Regions from separate parts of the Streptomyces sp. NBC_00984 genome, predicted to be linked through region 3. Evidence: riboswitches for the same ligand, from Rfam matches in the RefSeq annotation. Region 3 holds a riboswitch; each other region holds the start of a gene.

Region 1 (4,206 bases), 6.0 Mb from region 3:
GACGGGCTGCGAACAGAAGTCATCTTCGCGGCACTCGTCGGCGCCATTCTGTGGAATCTGCTGACCTGGCTGGTCGGACTGCCGTCCAGCTCCTCGCACGCCCTGTTCGGCGGTCTGATCGGCGCGGCCGTGATGTCGGCGGGCTGGTCGTCCGTCAACGGCGGCACCGTCGTCACCAAGGTGCTGCTGCCCGCCCTCGCCGCCCCGATCGTCGCCGGTCTGGCCGCGCTGCTGGCCACCAGGCTGACGTACCGGATCGGCGGGAAGGTCCGCAACGACGCCCAGGAGAAGGCCACCGCCAAGGGTTACCGCGCGGGCCAGATCGCCTCGGCCGGACTGGTCTCCCTCGCCCACGGCACCAACGACGCGCAGAAGACCATGGGCATCATCACCCTGGCCCTGGTCACCGGCGGCGTCCTGCACCCGGGCGCCAACCCGCCGGTCTGGGTCATCGTCTGCGCCGGTACGGCCATCGCGCTCGGCACCTACCTGGGCGGCTGGCGCATCATCCGCACCATGGGCAGCGGCCTCACCGACCTCAGGCCGCCGCAGGGCTTCGCCGCCCAGACCAGCGCGGCCACCGTCATCCTGGCCTCCTCGCACCTCGGCTTCTCCCTCTCCACCACCCAGTCCTGCTCCGGCGCCGTGATGGGCGCGGGCCTCGGCCGCCAGGGCGGTGTGGTCCGCTGGTCCACCGCCACCCGGATGTTCGTCGCCTGGGGTCTGACCCTGCCGGCCGCGGGTCTGGTCGGCGCGGGCGCGGAACTCCTCACCAAGCAGGGCACCTGGGGCGTCGTGGTCGTCGCGGTGCTGCTGGTCGCGGGCTCCGGTGCGATCTGGCTGGTGTCGCGCCGCAAGCCGGTCGGCCACGACGATGTCGCGCCGGCGGACGTCGACATCGAGCCCGCGGGTGTCGTCACCACGGCCATCGCCGCCGTCAGCCCGCCGCCCACCGCGGCCCAGGCGACGGCCCAGAACCTCATGACCACCATTCCGGCCCCGGCCGGAACCACCCAGGACCCGGCGCGACCCGCCACCGTCTGACCCGGCCGTCTAAGGATTCAGCATGAACATCGACTGGGCAGCCCTCGGCTCCGTATTCGGCGTCTCCCTCGTTGTCACCGTCGCGCTGGTGGGCCTCTTCACCCTGGGCATCGTCGGCCTCTCCAAGCAGCCGGAACCGGCGGCGCAGGGCGGCTCCGGCGGCTCGCTGCTGCTGGCCCGCGCCGGCGCGTACGTCTGCTTCACGCTGTGCGCGGCGGCCGTCGCGTACGGCATCTATCTGATCGTCGCCTGAGCCACTCCCGCGCACGCCCTCCCATCGGGCCGGACACCAGAGGTGTCCGGCCCGATGTGGGTCTCAGCACACTGCGCCGTCGCAGGTCAACGGCAGGTTGACGGGCGTTCGCAGAGCGTGGTGGACTGCCGGAGCCAATTACGGCGACAGCAGAGGAAGCCGGTGCGAATCCGGCGCGGTCCCGCCACTGTCACCGGGGAGCGGTCCCCCACACCGGAAGTCACGGCACGCGCGAGCGGGCTGGAAGGCCGGGGGAACCGCGGATCCGGGAGCCAGGAGACTCTCGTCGCCGGTCACGTCGAACCAGGGCGCGGACCCTGAGTGAGGACATATCGCCATGCCTGGCCGCCCTGCGTCCGCTGTTCCGGCGCTCTCGACGAGAGCCGCCTGTACGAAGGTCCTCCGAGGCGCGACGGCCGGTTGAGCCGTGCGAGCCGACCGCATCTTCGCGTACGGCGCCACGGCCGGTCTGATCGGCGATCTGCTGCTCGGTGACCCCCGCAGGGGACACCCGGTCGCCGCCTTCGGGCGGGCCGCGGCGGGCGTCGAACGCCGTCTGTGGCGCGACCACCGCGGGTGGGGCGCGCTGCACACCCTCGTCTGCGCCGGAGGCGCCGCAGGTGGTGCCGCGCTGATCACCCGCGCCGTACGCCGCAGCCCCGCCGCCTCCGTCGCGCTGACCGCGGCCGTCACCTGGTCCGTCGTCGGCGGTACGTCCCTGGGGCGCGAGGCGCGGGCCATCGGCGGCGCCCTGGCGGCCGGTGACCTCGACCTGGCCCGCGAGCGGCTGCCGCATCTGTGCGGGCGCGACCCGCAGTCCCTGGACGGGCCGCAGATCGCCCGCGCCGTGGTGGAGTCCGTGGCGGAGAACACCTCGGACGCCGTGGTCGGCGCCCTGGTGTGGGGCGCGCTGGCCGGGGTCCCCGGGCTGGCCGGCTTCCGGGCCGCCAACACCCTCGACGCGATGGTCGGTCACAAGTCGCCCCGCCACCGGCGCTACGGCTGGGCCTCGGCCCGCCTCGACGACCTCGCGGGCTGGCCCGGCGCCCGGCTCACGGCCCTGCTCGCCGTGGCCGCCGGGGGGCGGCCGGGCGGAGCGGTCCGCGCCTGGCGGGCCGATGCCGCCAAGCACCCGAGCCCCAACGCGGGCCCGGTGGAGGCCTCGTTCGCGGGAGCGCTCGGCGTACGCCTCGGCGGAACCCTCGCGTACGGCGGCCGGGTCGAGCACCGCCCCGTGCTCAACGGGGAGACGGGCCGGGCCGTGGAGACCGAGGACATCGAGCGCGCGGTCCGGCTGTCGCGCCGGGTGGGCGCGCTGGCCCTCGGCGTGTGCGTGGCGGGACGGATCGGCGCGGCCCTCGCCGCACGACGGATCGCGGGGCGCCGGACGGCAGCACCTCGCAGCGCAGGACGGAGAAGCACATGAGCGGCGGACTGCTGGTCGCCGGAACCACTTCCGACGCGGGCAAGAGCGTCGTGACGGCAGGCATCTGCCGCTGGCTCGTGCGCCGGGGCGTGAAGGTGGCGCCCTTCAAGGCGCAGAACATGTCGCTGAACTCGTTCGTCACCCGCGAAGGTGCCGAGATCGGGCGCGCCCAGGCCATGCAGGCCCAGGCCGCCCGCGTCGAGCCGACCGCGCTGATGAACCCGGTCCTGCTCAAGCCCGGCAGCGACCGCTCCAGCCAGGTCGTCCTGATGGGGAAGCCGGTCGGCGAGATGAGCGCGCGCGGCTACCACGGGGGCAGGCAGGAAGCGCTCCTCTCCACGGTCGTGGACTGCCTGGAGCAGCTCCGGGGCACGTACGACGCGGTGATCTGCGAGGGGGCGGGCAGCCCGGCCGAGATCAATCTGCGGCGCACGGACATCGTGAACATGGGCATCGCACGGGCGGCGCGCTTCCCGGTGGTGGTCGTCGGCGACATCGACCGCGGCGGTGTCTTCGCCTCGTTCTTCGGTACGACGGCGCTGCTCGCCGCGGAGGACCAGTCGCTGATCGCCGGCTATCTCGTCAACAAGTTCCGCGGCGACGTGTCGCTGCTGGAGCCGGGTCTGGAGATGCTGCGGGACCTCACCGGGCGGCCGACGTACGGCGTGCTGCCCTTCGCCCACGGCCTCGGCATCGACGAGGAGGACGGTCTGCGGGTCTCGTTGCGCGGAGCCGTGCGCGAGTCGGTCGTCGCACCGCCGCACGGCGAGGACGTGCTGCGCGTCGCGGTGTGCGCGGTGCCCCTGATGTCGAACTTCACCGACGTGGACGCGCTGGCCGCCGAGCCCGGCGTCGTCGTCAGGTTCGTGGACCGCGCCGAGGAGCTGTCCGACGCCGACCTCGTCGTCGTGCCGGGCACCCGCGGCACCGTGAAGGCGCTGGCCTGGCTGCGCGAGCGCGGCCTCGCCGACGCGCTGGCGCGGCGCGCGGCCGAGGGCCGGCCGGTCCTCGGCATCTGCGGCGGATTCCAGCTCCTCGGCGAGCACATCGAGGACGAGGTCGAGTCCCGGGCCGGGCTGGTCGAGGGCCTCGGCCTCCTCCCCGTACGCATCCGCTTCGACCGCGAGAAGACCCTGGCCCGGCCCGTCGGCGAGGCGCTCGGCGCGCCGGTCGAGGGGTACGAGATCCACCACGGCGTGGCGGACGTACGCGGCGGAGAGGCGTTCCTGGACGGTTGCCGGGTCGGCGCCGTGTGGGGCACCCACTGGCACGGTTCGCTGGAGAGCGACGAATTCCGCCGCCGCTTCCTGACCGAGGTCGCGCGGGCCGCCGGCCGGCGCTTCGTCCCCGCTCCCGACACCGGGTTCGCGGCGCTGCGCGAGGAGCAGCTCGACCGCCTCGGCGATCTCGTCGAAGAGCACGCGGACACCGACGCGTTGCTGCGGCTCATAGAGTCGGGCGCGCCGCCGGGGCTTCCCTTCAT
Region 2 (4,206 bases), 2.2 Mb from region 3:
GCGGTCGCGGTCTGGCCGGAGGCGGCACGGGCGATCCGGGTCGCCGGGCGCGAGCGCAGGTAGTACGTCGTCTTCAGCCCCTGCTTCCAGGCGTACGCGTACATCGAGGAGAGCTTGCCGATCGTCGGCGTCTCCAGGAACAGGTTCAGCGACTGGCTCTGGTCCAGGAACGGCGTACGGGCCGCCGCCATGTCGATCAGGCCGCGCTGCGGGATCTCCCACGCCGTGCGGTACAGCGCCCGCACGTCCTCCGGGATCCAGGCGAAGCCCTGCACCGAGCCGCTGGCCTCGCGCAGCGCCTCACGGGTCCGCGCGTCCCACACCCCGAGCTGCTTCAGCTCATCCACCAGGTACGCGTTGACCTGGAGGAACTCACCGCTGAGCGTCTCGCGCTTGAAGAGGTTGGAGACCTGCGGCTCGATGCACTCGTAGACCCCCGCGATCGAGGCGATCGTCGCCGTCGGCGCGATGGCGAGCAGCAGCGAGTTGCGCATCCCGCTCTTCGCGACGCGGGCGCGCAGCGCGTCCCACCGCTCCGGCCAGTTCAGCTCGGTGTCGTAGTGGTCGGGGTGCAGTACACCGCGAGCGGCGCGCGTCTGCGACCAGGCGGGCAGCGGGCCGGACCGCTCGGCCAGCTCGCACGACGCCTCGTACGCGGCGAGCATGATCCGCTCGGAGATCCTCGTGGAGAGCGCGCGGGCCTCGGGGGAGTCGAAGGGCAGCCGCAGCTGGAAGAAGACGTCCTGGAGACCCATGGCGCCCAGGCCCACCGGGCGCCACTTCGCGTTGGAGCGGCTGGCCTGCTCGGTCGGGTAGAAGTTGATGTCGACGACCCGGTCGAGGAAGGTCACGGCGGTGCGGACGGTGGCGTCCAGCCGCTCCCAGTCGATGTCACCGTCGGCGACGAACGCGCCGAGGTTGACCGAGCCCAGGTTGCAGACCGCCGTCTCGCCGTCGTCGGTGACTTCGAGGATCTCGGTGCACAGGTTCGAGGAGTGGACGACGCTGCCCGGCTCGGCGGTCTGGTTCGCGGTCCGGTTGGAGGCGTCCTTGAACGTCATCCAGCCCTGGCCGGTCTGCGCGAGGGTGCGCATCATCCGGCCGTACAGCTCGCGGGCCGGGATCGACTTGCGGGCCAGCCCCTTCGCCTCGGCGGCCCGGTACGCGGCGTCGAACTCGTCGCCCCACAGGTCGACGAGACCGGGTACGTCGGCGGGCGAGAACAGCGACCAGTCGCCGTCCGCGTCGACCCGGCGCATGAACTCGTCCGGGATCCAGTGCGCCAGGTTGAGGTTGTGCGTACGCCGCTGGTCCTCGCCCGTGTTGTCGCGCAGCTCCAGGAACTCCTCGATGTCCGCGTGCCAGGTCTCCAGGTAGACGGCGGCGGCGCCCTTGCGGCGGCCCCCCTGGTTGACCGCGGCGACGGAGGCGTCGAGCGTCTTCAGGAACGGCACGATGCCGTTGGAGTGCCCGTTGGTGCCACGGATCAGCGAACCGCGGGAGCGGATGCGGGAGTACGACAGACCGATGCCGCCCGCGTGCTTCGAGAGCCGGGCCACCTGGTGGTAGCGGTCGTAGATCGAGTCGAGCTCGTCCAGCGGGGAGTCCAGCAGGTAGCAGGAGGACATCTGCGGGTGCCGGGTGCCGGAGTTGAAGAGCGTGGGGGAGGAGGGGAGGTAGTCGAGCCGGCTCATCAGCCCGTACAGCGCCGCCACTTCGTCCACCGCGCGCTGCGAGTCGTCCTCGGCGAGCCCGGACGCGACCCGCAGCATGAAGTGCTGGGGCGTCTCGATGACCTGGCGTGTGTGCGGGTGGCGCAGCAGATAGCGGCTGTGCAGGGTCCGCAGCCCGAAGTAGCCGAAGCGGTCGTCCGCGCCGTCGGCGAGCGAACGCTCCACCAGCGCGTCCAGCGCGGCCGCGTGGCGGGCGACGAACTCGGCGGTACGGTCCGCGATCAGGCCCTCGCGGTGCCCGACGGCGACCGAGGCGGAGAAGGAGGCCGCGCCCTGGCCGGCCGCCTCGTCCGCGATGGTGAGGGTCAGGAGCCGGGCGGCGAGCCGGGAGTAGGCGGGGTCCTCGGAGATCAGGCCCGCGGCGGCCTCGGTGGCCAGCGAGCGCAGCTCGGCCTCGTCCGCTCGGGCGCTGCGACCGCGCAGCGCGGCGGCGGCGACCCGGCCGGGGTCGGTGTCGGGCAGATCGGCGGTGAGGTCGGTCAGGGTCCGCAGCAGTGCGGTTCCCGGTCCGTCCTGTGCGGCTGCCTCGGACTCGGCTGCTGCGGACACGGCGACTGAAGCCGGATCGGCTGGCGCGATGGTCACGTGGTGCTCTCCCTCGCTCGGCTCGGGGCCGGCGGGGAACGGGGCAGCCCTACGGGCGCGTACCCGGGGCAGGGCAGCACTCCGCACGGCGTCCACCGGCCCAACCGCGAGGCCCGGACGTCTGGGCATCCGGTTCGGTCGAGCCGGATGCGCTGCCGGCAGGTCATCGGACTGACTCGGGGGTGCACAAAAGCGCACTGAATACACCGTTGCGGGACAGTTCCGGATTCGCACCGGATTCCCCTGCGGCGACAGCGAGGACGAGCATACATGTGGGGGCTGCCCGATGAGGCAGCCCCCACATGTTGTGTCGCGCCGACTGGGCGGGGCCCACAGAATGAGCCGTACGGCCCTTTCCCGGGCCGCCGGGCCGGATCAAGCCGACGGCCCGCCGCGCCCCGCTGGAGGAGGCTCGGCGGGCCGTCGACGGGCCGTTGGCGCGGGTCTCAGTGACCGCCCGGCGCCCCTGCCGTGGCCGGCGGGAGTTCCGTCTTCACGCCCGGGTCGCCCGCGTCGGCCGTGTAGTCGGACGGGGAGGTCTCGTCGATCCCGGCGGGCGCCTTCACGGCGTTCAGGACGAAGGTGAGCACCACCGTCACCACCACGTTCAGCACGAACGCGGTGAGGCCGATGTAGCCGATCTCGCCGATGCCGGGGATCTCCTCGGAGGACCCGCCGAAGTGCGCCTGGGTCGGGCTGGCGACCCCGTACGCGGCCACCGTCCCGTACACCATGCCGACCGCCCAGCCCGCGAGCAGCGCCCAGCGGTGGAACCAGCGGGTGAACAGGCCGCCGACCAGGGCCGGCATCGTCTGGAGGATCCAGATGCCGCCGAGCAGCTGGAAGTTGATCGCGACCGTCTTGTCCATGGTGAGGACGAAGGCGAGCGCGCCGACCTTGACCAGCAGCGACACCAGCTTGGAGACCTTGGTCTCCTGCTCCGGGGTCGCGTCCGGCTTCAGGAAGTCCTTGTAGATGTTGCGGGTGAAGAGGTTCGCCGCGGCGATCGACATGATCGCGGCGGGCACCAGCGCGCCGATGCCGATGGCGGCGAACGCGACGCCCGCGAACCAGTCCGGGAACATGTTCTCGAACAACTGGGGGATGGCCAGCTGCCCGTTGTCCACCTTGATCCCGGCGGCGATGGCCATGAAGCCGAGCAGCGCCAGCAGGCCCAGCATCAGCGAGTACAGCGGCAGGATCGTGGTGTTGCGCCGGATCACGTTGCGGCTGCGGCTGGAGAGCGTCGCCGTGATCGAGTGCGGATACATGAACAGCGCCAGCGCCGAGCCCAACGCCAGGGTGGCGTAACCCCATTGGCCGGCCTCGCCCGGTGCGAGCGCGCCGCGCGGCTTGCCGGTGGCCGGATTGGTCTGGGAGAACGCCTCGCCCGCCTTGGCGAAGATGTTGTCGAAGCCGCCCAGCTTGATCGGGATGTAGATGATCGCCACCGCGATGACCAGGTAGATCAGTCCGTCCTTGACGAACGCGATCAGCGCGGGCGCCCGCAGGCCGGACGAGTAGGTGTACGCGGCGAGCACCGCGAACGCGATCAGCAACGGCAGGTCCTTGATGAACCAGTGGGTGTTCTCGCCGCCGCCGACGCCCATCACGTCCAGCACCGCCTGGATGCCGACGAGTTGGAGCGCGATGTACGGCATCGTGGCGAGGATGCCCGTGACGGCGACCGCCAGCGAGAGGCTCTTCGAGCCGAAGCGCCCGCGGACGAAGTCCGAGGTGGTGACGTACCCGTGCTTGTGCGAGACCGACCAGAGCCGCGGCAGGAAGGTGAAGATCAGCGGGTACACGAGGATCGTGTAGGGCACGGCGAAGAAGCCCGCCGCGCCCGCCGCGTAGATCGCCGCCGGAACGGCGACGAAGGTGTACG
Region 3 (4,206 bases):
CCATCGCCTGGACCAGGGCGCGGGCCCGCTCCTCGGCCTCGTCCGCGGTGACCCGGGTCGCGGCGGACTCGTCGAGCCCCAACGCCTCGCGCAGGCCCGGCAGGGAGGCCGTGCCGCCCCAGATCTGACGGGCGCGCAGGATCGCGAGGACGAGGTTGACCCGGTCGGCGCCGGCCGGGGCGCCGCCCAGGACATGCAGGCCGTCGCGGATCTGCGCGTCCTTGATCTCGCAGAGCCAGCCGTCGAGATGCATGATGAACTCGTCGAAGCCCTCGTCCTCGGGGCGGTCTTCGAGCCCCAGGTCGTGATCGAGCTTGGCCGCCTGGATCAGGGTCCAGATCTGTGCGCGGATCGCCGGCAGCTTCGCCGGGTCCATCGCCGCGATCTGGGCGTGCTCGTCCAGGAGTTGTTCGAGCCGGGCGATGTCCCCGTAGCTGTCGGCGCGCGCCATCGGCGGTACGAGGTGGTCCACGAGGGTGGCGTGGACGCGCCGCTTGGCCTGCGTCCCCTCGCCCGGGTCGTTGACCAGGAACGGGTAGATGAGCGGGAGGTCGCCGAGGGCGGCGTCGGGGCCGCAGGCGGCGGAGAGGCCGGCGTTCTTGCCGGGCAGCCATTCCAGGTTGCCGTGCTTGCCGAGGTGGATCATCGCGTCGGCGCCGAAGCCGTTGTCGTCGGCCGGGGCCGCGATCCAGCGGTAGGCGGCCAGATAGTGGTGCGAGGGCGGCAGATCGGGGTCGTGGTAGATCGCGATCGGGTTCTCGCCGAAGCCGCGCGGCGGCTGGATGAGGATGAGCAGATTGCCGCGGCGCAGGGCCGCGAGGACGATGTCGCCCTCCGGGTTGCTCGACCGGTCCACGAACATCTCGCCCGGGGCGGGGCCCCAGTGCTGCTCGACGGCTTCGCGGAGCTCGGCCGGGAGGGTCGCGTACCAGCGCCGGTAGTCGGCGGCCGGGATGCGGACCGGGTTGCGGGCCAACTGCTCCTCGGTGAGCCACTCCTGGTCGTGGCCGCCCGCCTCGATCAGCGCGCGGATCAGCTCGTCGCCGTCGCCCGACGCGAGGCCGGGGACCTCCTCCGTACCGAAGTCGTATCCCTCGGCGCGGAGTCGGCGCAGCAGGGCGACGGCGCTGGCCGGGGTGTCGAGGCCGACCGCGTTGCCGATCCGGGAGTGCTTGGTCGGGTACGCGGAGAGGACGAGCGCGATCCGCTTCTCGGCGGCCGGGATGTGGCGCAGCCGGGCGTGGCGCACGGCGATCCCGGCGACGCGGGCGGCGCGCTCGGTGTCGGCGACGTACGCGGGCAGGCCGTCCTCGTCGATCTCCTTGAACGAGAACGGAACGGTGATCAGGCGGCCGTCGAATTCGGGGACCGCGATCTGGCTGGCGGCGTCGAGCGGGGAGACTCCCTCGTCGTTGCCTTCCCAGTCGGTGCGCGAACCGGTGAGGCAGAGGGCCTGGAGGATGGGTACGTCGAGGCCGCTGAGGACGCCCGCGTCCCAGGACTCGTCGTCACCGCCCGCCGACGCCTCGGCGGGCCGGGTGCCGCCCGCGGCGAGGACGGTCGTCACGATCGCGTCGGCGGCGCGCAGCGCTTCGATGAGTTCGGGCTCGGGGGTGCGCAGCGAGGCGACGTACAGCGGCAGCGCGCGGGCGCCCGCGTCCTCGACGGCACGGCACAGGGCCTCGATGAACGCGGTGTTGCCGCTCATGTGGTGGGCGCGGTAGTAGAGCACGGCGACGACCGGGCCGTCGGTGCGCCGGGGGGTGCGCTCCAGCGGGCCCCAGGAGGGTGCCGGGGCGGGCGGGGCGAAGCCGTGGCCGGTGAGCAGGACGGTGTCGGAGAGGAAGCGGGCGAGCTGGTCCAGGTTGGCGGGCCCGCCGTGGGCCAGATAGGCATGGGCCTCGGCGGCGATGCCGATGGGAACCGTCGAGGCGGCCATCAGCTGGGCGTCGGGGGCCTGTTCGCCGGTGAGGACGACGACGGGGCGTCCGGTGGCGAGCACCTGGTCGAGGCCGTCCTGCCAGGCGCGTACCCCGCCGAGGAGGCGCACGACGACCAGGTCGACGCCGTCCAGGAGCTGTGGCAGGTCCTGGAGCGGGAGCCGGGAGGGGTTGGCGTAGCGGTAGGAGACCGGGCCCTCCGAGGCGCGGGCGCTGAGCAGGTCGGTGTCGGACGTCGACAGGAGCAGGATCATGCGGCGTCGGGCCTTCCTCGGGGTGTCCACGCCCCGGGCGGTGTCGGAATGAAGCTCCCCGCTCGAACGGATCCGAGCGTGTGGGGAAGGGAGTTCCTGACTTGCCCGGCCGTGGCCGGACTCACAGTGGCGGGACCGTGCCGGACTTGCACCGGACTTCCTCCCCTGTCGCCGTCTGTGGCGACGACGTGCCGGATGGCCCGTCACTAGGCATAGTAAGGGCCGGTCAACCGATGGAGGACATACGGATCTGGTCAGATGGTCGGTATGCTCGCCGCCATGCCCCGACCTGCCACTTCGCCTTCACCGCCGGGAGACGCGTCTCCCCGGGACCGCGGTGACGCCTGCCCCGGCACGCTGCGGCTGCACCGGGCGGACGACGGCGCTCTGGCCCGCGTCCGTGTTCCCGGCGGGCTGCTGACCGCGGTGCAGGCGGACGCCCTGGGGGCGTTGGCGGGGAGCCTGGGCGATGGTGAGTTGCATCTCACTTCGCGCGGCAATGTCCAGTTGCGCGGGCTGGGCCCGGACTGCGGAGGCGAACTGGCCGACAGGCTGGGCGAGGCGGGGCTGCTGCCCTCCGCGCGCCACGAGCGGATACGCAACATCGTGGCGTCGCCGCTCTCGGGGCTCGACGGCCGCGGCGCACGGGACGTCGGCCCCTGGCTGTCCGCGCTGGACGCGCTGTTGTGCGCGGGCGACCGGACGGCGGGCCTCTCGGGCAGGTTCCTGTTCGTGCTCGACGACGGCCGTGGCGATGTGGACGCGCTGGGCGGCGACGTGACGTTGCTGGCGCAGGACGACGGAACGGCGCTGCTGCGGATCGGCACGGCCAGGACAGCGGTACGAATACCGGGCGCGCAGGCGCCGCAGGCCGCCCTCCTGGCGGCCGGGACCTTCCTGGATCAGGCGTCGGGCACCGGTGCCTGGCGCGTGTCGGACCTGCCCGGCGGTGCCGGATCCCTCTTCGACGAGGTCGTACGACGGTTGCGGGCGACGGGTACCGGCACCACTTCCACCGAGGACCGTGCCTGCCCGCGGAGCTCGGACGGCCCCGCCCCCGGCGTCGTGACCGGCCCGCACGACGGGGCCGCGCTGTCCGTCGGCATCCCCCTGGGGCGCGTCGGCCCGGCGCAGTGGCGGTCGTTGACGGACACGGCCCGGCACCGGGGCCGCGGTGAGTTGCGGCTGACGCCGTGGCGCGGGGTCGTCGTACCGGGGGTGGAGCGGCGGCGGGCCGCGGGTCTGCTGGACGATCTGGGGGCCACCGGCCTCGTCGTCGGACCCGGCTCCCCCTGGGCCGGGGTGGGTGCCTGTATCGGCCGGCCGGGCTGCGCGAAGTCGCTGGCCGATGTGCGGGCCCAGGCGGCGGACGCGGTGGGGGCCGTGGGCCCGTTGCCGGTGTACTGGTCCGGGTGCGAACGCCGGTGCGGCCACCCCCGCGGCGAGTGGGTGGACGTCGTCGCCACCCCCGACGGACACCGGATCTCGCTCGTACGGGGCGAGGTACGGGACGCCCCCGTGAGCGTCCCCGACAGCCCCGGTGGGCTCGCCGCCGCGGTGGCCGCGGCCCGCCGCGCGCGCGGCTGATCCCGTACGCCCCACTCCCCTGTACCCGACCGTCGCACACCCGAGGAAGAGAGCGAAAGCACCGTGCACCAGTACGAGAAGGACGGACCGGCGATCTATCGCCAGTCCTTCGCCACGATCCGTGCAGAGGCGGATCTCGCAGGCCTGCCCGCCGATGTGAGCCAGGTCGCGGTCCGCATGATCCACGCCTGCGGGATGGTCGACCTCGTCCGTGATCTCGCTTTCACCCCGGACGCGGTCGCCCGCGCCCGCGCCGCTCTGCGGGCCGGCGCACCCATCCTGTGCGATGTGGCCATGGTCGCCAGCGGCGTCACCCGCAAGCGGCTGCCCGCGGACAACGAGGTGGTGTGCACCCTGTCCGACCCGGCGGTGCCGGAACTCGCGAAGCAGCTGGGCACCACCCGCAGCGCCGCCGCCCTGGAGCT
Region 4 (4,206 bases), 7.3 Mb from region 3:
AAGCGGTGGCCGCGCTGCCCGAGGGGCCCGCCCGCGAACGGCTCGGCGAGCTGCAACGGCTCTTCGCGCTCGACCGGATCGCCCGCAACAGCGGTGATCTGCTGGCAGCGGGCCTGTTGACCGCCGACCAGGTCAATGAACTGCCGGACCGGGTGGAAGAGCTCATCACCATGGTCGCCGCCCAACTGCCCGACCTCGTCGAGTCCTTCGCGCTGCCGCCGGAGCTGCTCGCCGACTGGCCCATCGCCGGAGCCGACTACATGGCTGCCTACGACGATCCGGGAGCCGCCTGGCGGACGGGCGGGGACCGGGCGACGGTTGAGGACGAGCGGTGAGGGCCATGACGAGGAGGGGAACAGCTGTACGGGGTCACCGGATCAGGGAGGCGGCCGGGGCTCTCGGAGTCCGGGTTGTCCTGCTGGCCTACTGGGGTACGACGTCCGTCCTGGCCCGGTGGTGCGGGGAGCGCGGGGAGGACGGTGCCGAATCGGTTCGGCACAAGGCGTAACTGGAGGCACTCCACCCAGTTGATTCGGCGTCGGGACGGTGTCACCGGCGGCCCGACAGCCGGACCGAATGATGGAGAGAAAGCTCATGAGTACGATTCATCCCAAGATCACCGAGGTTCTGACACACACCTTCAAAGTGCCCGTTGCCGAGATCCACCCGGGCTCCACGATGGACAGCCTGGAGATGGACTCCCTCGCCGTCGCCGAGTTCGCCGTCCTCATCAGGGAGACGGCCGGCGGCAACCGGGACTTCGACCAGCTCCCCAAGGACGCGACGCTGGCCGACATCACACGGTTCATCGACCCGGCAGCCGGCCGCGGCGCGCGGGTGGGCGGCGGGACCGCGATGAGTAACGCCCGATGAACAGGCCGGCCGTCGCCGTCACCGGCCTGGGCATGATCACCCCGGTCGGCAACGACACCGAATCCACCTGGCGGGGCGTGTGCGCGGGCGTGTCACCGGCCCGTACCGTCGCCGAGCTCGAAGGGTGCGCGATCGACTTCGCGTGCATGGTCGACGGCATCGACCTGGACGCCGCGATCGGCGGCCGTGCGTCCTTCCGCATGGGGAAGTACGTGAAACTCGCCGTGCTCGCCGCCCGGGAGGCGGTCGCCGACGCGGGGCTGGACCCGGCCCGGTGGGAGGGCGCCCGGGTCGCGGTGGTCGTCGGCACCAGCAGCGGGGGTTCCGCCTCGCTGACCGAGCAGGCCGTCGTGCTCGACCGGTTCGGAGCAGGGGCCACCTCGCCCTCGGGCATCCTGCTCACCATTCCCAACATGCCCGCCGCCGAGATCGCGATCCAGCTGCGGGCCACCGGACCCAGCATGGCCCCGTGCACCGCCTGTTCGTCCGGCGTCACCGCGCTGTCCGTCGCCCGCGACCTCCTGGTCACCGATCAGTGCGACATCGCTGTCGCCGGAGCCACCGAGTCGATCGTCTACCCGGCCGCCATGGCCGGGTTCGCCAGGTCCGGAGCCGGGGCCCGGACGGACGGCGACCCGGCCACGCTGTGCCGTCCCTTCGCGGCCGACCGGGCCGGTCTGGTCATGGGCGAGGGCGCGGCCGTCATGGTGCTGGAACGGGTGGAAGACGCCGATGCCCGGGGCGCGGCCCCACGGGCGCTGCTCGCCGGTACCGGCGCCACCACCGACGCCTACCACCCCATCAGTCCGCATCCGTCCGGCACGGTCGCCCAGGCGGCGGTGGAGGCCGCGCTGCGCGATGCGGGCTGGGCGGCCGAGGACGTCGAGCACGTCAACGCACACGGCACGGCGACCCCGGTCAACGATGCCACCGAGGCCGCCCTCATCGCCCGGGTCTACCCGCACCGGCCGCCCGTCACCGCCCCCAAGGGTGTACTGGGGCACTGCATGGGGGCGGCCGGAGCGATCGAGGCCGGACTCACGGTCCTCACGCTCCAACGCGGAGTCGTACCACCGATCGCCAACCTGGACGCCCCGGCGCCCGAGTTCGACATCGACTGCGTCACCGAACAACCGCTGCGGCAGCCCATCCGGCGCGCCGTCAGCCATTCCTTCGGCTTCGGCGGACACAACGCCGTCATCGCCCTTCAGCGTCCGTAGGCATCCGGCAGGTGGTGCGACGGGACACACAGCCCGGCGTACCACCGGCCACACCCCCCATGAGCTGCGCAGAGCCTCGTGATAGCTTGCCGGAGCCAGTCGAACTCCACGTCATGGGGTCAGGGAATCCGGTGAGAATCCGGAACTGACGCGCAGCGGTGAGGGGGACGGGCGGGGCCACGGCCACTGGGACCACCCTCGGGTGTCCTGGGAAGGCGTCCCGTCCGAAGGAACCCGAGTCCGAAGACCTGCTGGCGCCCGCGACCCGGCACCGGGCCGCGGAACTCCGTACAGCGGGCTCCGCGCATGAGCCCAGAGACGCAGAGGGACTCCGTGCCGTCCATAGCCAGCCCCGTCCGCATCATGGCCCTGCTCTCGGCGGGACTCGTCCTGCTGACCGCCTGCGGAGGCGGAACCGACGACTCCGCCGCGAAGCCGGACTCCGCGGACGGATACCCGGTGACGCTGAAGAACTGTGGACGCACCGTCACCGTCGAAGCCGCGCCACGGCACGCCGTCTCGGTGGACCAGGGATCGACGGAGATCCTGCTCTCCCTCGGCCTCGCCGACCGGATGGCCGCCACCGCGACCTGGACCGACCCGGTGATGAAGGGCCTGGAGAAGGCCAACGCCGAAGTGCCCAGGATCGCGGACAACCGGCCGTCGTCGGAGAAGGTCCTCGACCGCGAGCCCGACTTCGTCAGCGCGTCGTTCGAATCGACGCTCGCCAAGGGCGGCGTCGCACCGCGCGAACAGTTCGAATCGCTCGGCGTCCCCACCTATGTCTCGCCCGCCGACTGCACCGGCAAGGACAACAGTGGCGGCGGCGACGGCGCCCGTACCGCCCCGCTGACCATGGACAGCGTCTACGGCGAAGTGCACGAACTGGCCGAGGTGTTCGGCGTACCGAAGCGCGGTGACGCGCTCGTGGCGCAGCTGCGGGCCCAGGTGACGAAGGCGACCGAGGGCATCGACGCCTCCGACGCGACCCTCCTGTACTGGTTCTCCGACTCCAAGGCCCCGTACCTGGCCGGCTGCTGCGGAGCACCCGGGATCATCACCGAAGAGCTCGGCGCGAAGAACGTCTTCGACGACACCCATGAGGAATGGCCCCAGATCAGCTGGGAGACCGTCGCCGACCGCAACCCCGACGTCCTGGTCGTCGGCGACCTGACCCGCAAGGCCCAGACCGCCGAGAGCGCCGCGAAGAAGATCGAATTCCTGGAGTCCAACCCCGTCACGAAGAACATGGACGCCGTCAGGCACAAGCGGTACGTGCTGCTGAGCGGCCAGTCCATGAACCCGTCCATCCGGACGGTCGAGGGCATCGAACGCGTGGCAGCCGGACTGCGCAGGTTCGGGCTCGCCGGGTGACGGGGACCGTACGGGGCACGGCGGTGGCCGCGCCGCCCGCCCCCGCCACCCCCCTCCGCGCCACGACGGGCGTACGGAGACTGCGCGGCGGGGCCCTGTGGGTCTGCGGCGCCGCGTTGCTCGTCATCTCCGTCGCGGTCGCCGTCACCATCGGCCCCGCCCGGATCTCCGTGGCCGACGTCTGGTCCGCGGTGGCCTCCCACCTCGGCTGGGGCCGTTCACGGCTCTCCCCGATCCGGGACGGCATCATCTGGAACCTGCGGATGCCGCGCACCCTGCTCGCCGCGGTGTGCGGTGCCGGGCTCGCGGTGTGCGGCACCGTCATGCAGTCGCTGCTCCGCAATCCGCTCGCCGACCCGTTCGTCCTCGGTGTCTCCTCCGGAGCGTCCACCGGCGCGGTCGTGGTCGTCGTCCTCGGCGTCGGCGGGGGAGCGGTGTCGATCTCGACCGGCGCGTTCGTCGGAGCGCTGTGCTCGTTCGCCCTCGTGCTGCTGCTCAGCCACATTCTGGGCGGCACGACCGACCGGGTCGTGCTCTCCGGTGTCGCGGCCATGCAGCTGTTCTCCGCGCTCACCTCCTTCGTCGTGATGACCGCCGCCGACGCCGAGCAGACCCGCGGGGTGCTGTTCTGGCTGCTCGGCTCGCTCAGCGGGGTCGGCTGGACCGATGTGTGGATCTGCTCCGCCGTCCTCGTCGTGACCCTGCTGATCTGCCTGGCTCACGCCCGTACGCTCGACGC

What was found. A riboswitch is a leader RNA that binds a small molecule or an ion and turns the genes downstream of it on or off. The one in region 3 is predicted to bind cobalamin.
Region 1: linked by a shared signal. The riboswitch ahead of OG520_RS30985 (cobalamin biosynthesis protein) and the one ahead of cobN (cobaltochelatase subunit CobN) in region 3 are both predicted to bind cobalamin.
Region 2: linked by a shared signal. The riboswitch ahead of OG520_RS13330 (ribonucleoside-diphosphate reductase subunit alpha) and the one ahead of cobN (cobaltochelatase subunit CobN) in region 3 are both predicted to bind cobalamin.
Region 4: linked by a shared signal. The riboswitch ahead of OG520_RS36540 (ABC transporter substrate-binding protein) and the one ahead of cobN (cobaltochelatase subunit CobN) in region 3 are both predicted to bind cobalamin.

The regions. Positions count from the first base shown of each region.
Region 1 covers NZ_CP108734.1:6,930,773-6,934,978, reverse strand. The annotation lists gene OG520_RS30995 (anion permease) at 1-1,044, shown strand, start outside; gene OG520_RS30990 (hypothetical protein) at 1,067-1,297, shown strand; cobalamin riboswitch at 1,449-1,580, shown strand; gene OG520_RS30985 (cobalamin biosynthesis protein) at 1,725-2,723, shown strand; gene OG520_RS30980 (cobyric acid synthase) at 2,720-4,206, shown strand, end outside.
Region 2 covers NZ_CP108734.1:3,091,476-3,095,681, reverse strand. The annotation lists gene OG520_RS13330 (ribonucleoside-diphosphate reductase subunit alpha) at 1-2,318, opposite strand, end outside; cobalamin riboswitch at 2,458-2,599, opposite strand; gene mctP (monocarboxylate uptake permease MctP) at 2,765-4,206, opposite strand, start outside.
Region 3 covers NZ_CP108734.1:919,113-923,318, forward strand. The annotation lists gene cobN (cobaltochelatase subunit CobN) at 1-2,194, opposite strand, end outside; adenosylcobalamin (AdoCbl) riboswitch at 2,281-2,361, opposite strand; gene cobG (precorrin-3B synthase) at 2,462-3,781, shown strand; gene OG520_RS03880 (precorrin-8X methylmutase) at 3,845-4,206, shown strand, end outside.
Region 4 covers NZ_CP108734.1:8,219,351-8,223,556, forward strand. The annotation lists gene OG520_RS36525 (acyl-CoA dehydrogenase) at 1-335, shown strand, start outside; gene OG520_RS36530 (acyl carrier protein) at 595-873, shown strand; gene OG520_RS36535 (beta-ketoacyl-[acyl-carrier-protein] synthase family protein) at 870-2,093, shown strand; cobalamin riboswitch at 2,173-2,364, shown strand; gene OG520_RS36540 (ABC transporter substrate-binding protein) at 2,400-3,467, shown strand; gene OG520_RS36545 (FecCD family ABC transporter permease) at 3,491-4,206, shown strand, end outside.